2 regions of the Fischerella sp. JS2 genome follow, and region 2 is predicted to be linked to the other one. Evidence: predicted binding sites of a transcription regulator. Region 2 holds the regulator's gene; the other holds the start of a gene.
The links. Region 2 encodes HrcA, which represses chaperone genes, less so after heat shock. Its sites were predicted from a motif close to TTAGCACTCNNGANTCNNGAGTGCTAA; they were not measured.
Positions count from the first base shown of each region.

Region 1: the regulator HrcA is predicted to act here: its motif matches at 1,176-1,202, upstream of groES (co-chaperone GroES).

Region 1 covers NZ_CP135918.1:4,589,218-4,592,425, reverse strand. Annotated here, with positions in the region: gene groL (chaperonin GroEL) at 1-743, opposite strand, end outside; gene groES (co-chaperone GroES) at 848-1,159, opposite strand; gene RS893_RS19425 (hypothetical protein) at 1,306-1,512, shown strand; gene RS893_RS19420 (ferredoxin) at 1,685-2,206, shown strand; gene RS893_RS19415 (response regulator transcription factor) at 2,485-3,162, shown strand.
Region 2 covers NZ_CP135918.1:3,774,118-3,777,325, forward strand. Annotated here, with positions in the region: gene RS893_RS15960 (hypothetical protein) at 1-159, opposite strand, end outside; gene RS893_RS15965 (DUF2834 domain-containing protein) at 295-945, opposite strand; gene hrcA (heat-inducible transcriptional repressor HrcA) at 942-2,033, opposite strand; gene RS893_RS15975 (rhodanese-like domain-containing protein) at 2,627-2,974, opposite strand.

The sequences.
Region 1 (3,208 bases), 820 kb from region 2:
ATTACTAAGGGTTTGCCTTGACGTGCTACTTGCTCAAGGACGGGTACTAAATCTTGTACCAAAGCAATTTTCTTATCGGTCAGCAGTAAGTAAGGATCGTCAAATACTGCTTCCATCCGTTCAGGATCGGTAGCGAAGTAGGGAGAGATGTAGCCTTTGTCAAAGCGCATCCCTTCGGTGATTTCCAATTCGGTGGTCATAGATTTCCCTTCTTCTAGGGAAATTACACCTTCCTTACCTACTTTGTCCATTGCTTCAGCAATCATCTGACCGACTTCTTCGTCGTTACCAGCAGAGATTGCACCAACTTGAGCGATCGCTTTGGAATCTTCAACAGGACGAGCGTGTTCTTTAATTTTTTCTACTAAGAAGTTGGTAGCTTTATCAATACCACGCTTCAACAGAATAGCATTCGCACCAGCTGCTACGTTCCGCAAGCCTTCTTTGACCATTGCGTGTGCCAAAACAGTAGCGGTGGTGGTTCCGTCACCAGCAGCGTCGTTGGTTTTGGAAGCAGCTTGGCGGATCAAAGAAACGCCTGTATTTTCAACGTGGTCTTCTAATTCAATTTCTTTAGCAATGGTCACACCGTCATTGATGATTTGGGGTGCGCCAAATTTTTTCTCTAGTACTACGTTACGACCTTTGGGACCGAGGGTAACAGCCACTGCCTCAGCCAGGATATCCATGCCTCTTTCTAAGGCGCGACGAGCGTTTTCGTTGTAGATAATGCGCTTTGCCATAATTTCTTAGTTGTCCTTTGTCATTTGTTATTTGTCATTCGTTATTTGTCTTTTGTCATTTGTCATTTGTAATAAACCAATGACCAATGACCAATGACCAATCACTAAGAAACAATTGCTAAAATGTCTTTCTCAGAAAGCAATACGTATTCGTCGGTTCCTAGCTTGATATCAGTACCAGCATATTTAGAGTAGAGAACTTTATCCCCTACTTTGACATCCATTGGCTGACGAGAACCATCATCTTTGATTTTGCCTTCACCAACCGCAACAACTTCGCCAACTTGGGGCTTTTCTTTGGCGGTGTCGGGTAAATATAAACCACCAGCGGTCTTTTCTTCAGAGGCGCTCACTTTTACAAATACGCGATCGCCTAAAGGTTTTACAGTAGAAACGCTAAGAGATACAGCTGCCATACGAATTTCTCCAGAGTTAGCACTCTCAACTCCTGAGTGCTAATTTAGCGAACCACTGTAGGCAATGGCAATATTTGGGTTTGTACGGGTTCCCGAACTTTGGGAGAAGTGTGGGGGTGATGGGGAGGTTGGGGGGAGTGTGAGGGGTGTGTAGACGCGCTAGCGATGAGACAGCGCGGTCTTGGGGAGCCACTGCGCCCTTGGGGATTCCCCCCGTTGTAGCACAAGCGCGTGGTCTCCCCATGAGCGACTGCGTTCGCGTAGACGCGCTAGCGGCTTCTCGTAAGAGTAGCGTCCCGGAGAAAACTACCCGAAGGGCTTCCCGTTCGTCATCAGGCGTTCCCGTAGGGTAGGGTGGGGGGTGTGAGGAGAATAAATACTAACAAATGACCACCAATTCAAGTAAAAATACTCAATTATTTTAGTATTTCAGGTTTTTTTATATAAGTAACGAATAGTTATATATAGTCAACTTTATTTGCAAAGTTTAGAAATTGTTATAGAACAGAAATCAGAAAGCGCGAGATGGGTAACAAAATAGTGATCCAGTCCAGCCACAAAATAGAGAAGGCAACTCCACCACCAGAAAATAAAGCCCTAAATTACTCTATAGAAACTTTGGGACTAAAAAAAATTCAGCGACATGTTTTTATCTGTGCTGATCAAACATTGCCTAAATGTTGTTCAAAGCAAGCAAGTCTGGAAGCATGGGAGTATTTAAAAAAACGCCTGAAGGAATTAAGGTTAGATGTGCCTCAACAAGAGCGACCTAGTTGCATATTCAGAACCAAAGCTAATTGCTTGCGAGTTTGTTGCTCTGGGCCGATAATGGTGGTTTACCCGGATGGTGTCTGGTATCGCCAAGCAACCCCGGAAGTTATCGAGCGGATTATCCAGGAACATTTAATCGAAAATAAGATTGTGGAAGAATATGCTTTTTTAGTTCATCCTCTGTCAGAAACCTCTGTGGTTACTGAAGAGCAGCGCAACAGAAGCTTAACATCCAAGGGATATGGTGAAGCGGTGAGTTACACAAGTGCGGATTAACTGTTTACCGGGAGCATCTTAGAACTAGTGAAGTTTGATAATCTATAAGGATTATTATTCTGTTGAAGTTTTTTGCCCGCTCCTTTCAAAGCGATATATAATAACGCATTATAAATACTACTGCTCTACGTATCCTTACTGGACTTTTGCCATTGATAGAGTAGTTTCAGGGAAAGTAATTTTCAATTTTGAAACATTTACTCAACAAAGGCAAGTTAAGTGGGAAAAAGCACAACATCACAATCATCCACCAAAAAGGATCGCTATACAAGGCCCCTATGGATCTACGCGCGACAAGTGCCACTGCTATGAAAGAACCCAGCATGAAAGAATACAAACGACTTCTACTCATTGATGATGACCCTAACCTCATCTTGCTGGTGAAGGATTACTTGGAATTCCGGGGATACGAAGTCATCACCGCAGAAAACGGTCGAGAAGCTTTGGAAATTTTAGAGCAGGATGTTCCAGATATGATCATCTGCGACGTGATGATGCCGGAAATGGACGGATATACTTTTGTTGAACAAGTCCGGCAAAACGAACGCACTAGTTGGATTCCTGTTCTATTTCTCTCAGCAAAGGGACAAAGCGCAGACCGGGTCAAAGGACTAAATAAAGGTGCTGATGTATACATGGTCAAGCCCTTTGAACCAGAAGAGTTGGTGGCGCAAGTAGAATCGTCTCTCAAGCAAACCATTCGTTGGAAAGAACATCAAGCCAAAGGAGGAGACAACGGTTCGCGTATTCAAGTTCCCTTTGATGTGCAGTTAACCCCAACCGAACTAAAAGTTGTCCAGTTTGTCGCTAGGGGTTTAGCTAACCGCGAAATTGCTGAAGAACTAAATGTTAGTCAGCGTACAGTTGAAAGCCATGTGTCCAACATGTTGGGCAAAACCAATCTCCACAATCGTACTGAATTAGCACGGTGGGCGATTGAGAATCAAATGGCATAGATCAAGCTCTAATTTATGAGTGTTGAGTTATGAGTTGGTTTGTGAC
Region 2 (3,208 bases):
CACCCCCGAACTCACTGTTGCTAAAGCAAAAGGCCAAAAAGGAAGCCATTGCATCCTACCATCAAAAAACAGAAGACCACAATAAATAAACAGCCAAATACCAACCAAAGAAAACAAAGATAAGATGACAGGATTTACCTCTGTCCAATTAAGCGTCAAAATATTTTTTAGCAAAGCGATCAATTTAGTAACCCATAACCCATCAGTGTACCCTGCCTTAAGCCATCCTTACAGGCGTCTACATCTGTGTTTATCTGTGTTTATCTGTGTTCGATATCTCAAAAATTCAACTACTCACGAATAATCCACCTGTAGTTCTGGCAAAGATGGACGTATGCACAGATATAACAAAGGGCCAAATAACGGAATTAAAGCTATCAGCCAAAATATTCTAGAACTTTTCCAACCACGCCGCGTCATATCATCCCCCAATAAAGCAGGAAATAATACACACAGTAGGCAAAAATCACAACTCATTACGTTAATAAAGCGGCTAGTTTGCCATTGCTGGACAAAATTACTCCAATCTCCTTGTCTAATACCATAGCCAACCAAAATAGCCGTCCCAATACTCAGGAAAACACCCGTCCAACGAGAATCTAAGATTTTGATCAAAATACTCTTTTCACCATAAAATTGCGGATTTGGTTCCCTGAGAACCAAATAGGGTAACAAAGCAAACGCCCCTACAGCAAAAGAAGCAGCAATAAATGGCCAAGCTGGAACTTTTTGTCCTCTACCATCAACAAACAGGACTGCACTGTAAATAATAGGCCAGATACCCATAATATTGAACAATGCAATCACTAAGGGGTTAATACCTTGCCATTGACCAGTAGATAGATTTTTAATTAACTCAAAAGTATCGGGTTGATTGGGAGGAGTAAACAAGAAAGCATACGCAATCAATCCTATCCAAAGCAACCCAAAGGCAATTTTTCTCATGAGGGATTTAGATAACTGAAAGCCTCTGATAAATACTCAGCAGCAGCAGCAACGAGTGCGATCGCTCCTTCGTAATCTAGGCGTGTTGGCCCCAAAACTCCCACGCTTCCTACCTGTGATGAACCACGGCGGTAGGTGGAAGAAATTAGACTACAGTTGCGAATTGGTTCAAGAGGATTCTCTGAGCCAATCCTCACTGTTACCGGTGGTTTACCCACTTCCTCAGTCTCATTTTCCTCAAATATTAATCGCCACAGTTGTTCTTGTTCTTCCTCCAATAGTTGGATGATAGTTTGCACTTGTTGTAGTTGGGCAAATTCTGGTTGTCGCAAAACTTCTGCCATCCCACGCACCATGATCTGTGTAACGCCTGGCGTCAAACTGCGACGACTAAATTCTGCCAGGGAATTTTTTAAGTACTCACCATAGTGCTGAAATTCCCGATCTAAATCACTCCAATCGAGATTAGCCACCTCTAACAAACTGCGCCCACGTAATTGGTTATTTAAAAAGTTAGAAACAAGTTGCAACTCTCGATCTATCACTTCTGGATCAAATTGTATGTCTTTGCCTTTTGGTGGCAAATCTAATAATGCTGAATGTGTTTCATAACTATCCGTGACTACGATCAGCATGACTCGTCCGACTTCAATTTGCACCAATTGCAAATGCCGCACCATAGCACTAACATTTTGTGGTATTGTAATCAAGCTGATGCAGCCACTTAGGGTCGCTAAAATTTGGGCTGCCCCTTGCAGTAAGCTTTCTAGACTACTGTCTTCCCAGTTCAGGCGCTTTTGCAGTGTTGCTTCTACTTGTCTGGCTAGAGTTTCCGAAGGTGTGATCAACTGATCAACATAAATTCGATAGCCAGAGTCAGAAGGAACTCGCCCAGCAGAAGTGTGTGGTTGATAAAGTAGCCCGGCTTTTTCTAACACACCCATAGCGTTGCGAATCGTGGCTGAGCTAACACCCAGATTGTACTCTTCTAGCAGGGCTTTGGAGCCAACAGGCTCTGCTGTGGCGATGTAGTGACGTACTGTTGCCCAAAGAATGTGCTGTTGACGATTGGTTAGCTGGACTTGCATAGCTAAATGTTTACCAAAGCAAAATTTTAATTAGTTTTTAAAAATCAAAAATTTATTAAGATGAGAAGCAAAAAGCATTAATATTAGTTAAGCAAAATACTAAATAATTGAAGTATCTGAAAATACGTTACAACAAATCTATTTTTTTATCTCTCAACAAAAGTATCTTGAAAAAGACTTTGATATACATGTGAAAAATTGCTCACTGCAAAATCCTTCTGAATCTCAGTAATTCTTACCGAAGAAAGGCAGAGGGCAGAGGAGCCAGTGCGGTGGACTCTTCTCCCGGCATAAAGAAAGAGGCGTCACCTGGCATGGCAGAAGGAAAAAAGTATATTATTTGATACAAAAGTTAAGTCCTCTGTTCTTTGCCATATGGTTTAAAGAAAGTGAATTTATCTATATAAAATAAACAAACGCGTAGGAACTTTATTAAATTCCCGGAATTTATTCGTGAGGATGTCCTTCTGCCATCTGCCTTCTTAACTATATTTACGCAAATTCATAGATCAAGAGTATTGCTAATTACTCAGTAAAATATATTAACTCTTGAGTTCACAATAGCAGAAAAGACTTACAATCGTCATTTACGGTTAATACATAGGAATTGAAGGGTCAATTAACATTGAGTAGGCATCAATACCACCAGAAATATTTTTCACATTTGTAAATCCTTGATTAACCAGCCACTGACACATCTGAGCAGAACGAATGCCATGATGACAAAGTACCAAGGTTTCAACATCAGGATCTAGGCACGTGTGGATTTCATTTCCCCATTCAGCAAATTCACTTAGAGGTAAGTTAACAAAACCCTCAATGTGAGCGATCGCGACTTCCTGTGGTTCACGCACGTCCACAAGCTGAAGATTAGACTCACCTTTAGATAAACGTTGGGCGAGTTCTTCTACACTAATTTGGGTAATAGCTTGACCTTTCATTCCGATTTTAAATTTGGGATTTGAGATTTTGGATGAAACAAAGCAAGTATGAAGCATATAGGTAAGACCTCTAAGAAAGTTTTCACAAACAATCTCAGACGTTTCCTAGATACTATTTATGTTTGCAGAAAATAGTCATCTTGACCAGGAAAAAATACTTAGAGGACTTTGAGCAATAATTTCAGTATCAGGAAACAGGGAACAGCTTGAAGAATGTGTAATTAATTTTGTAAT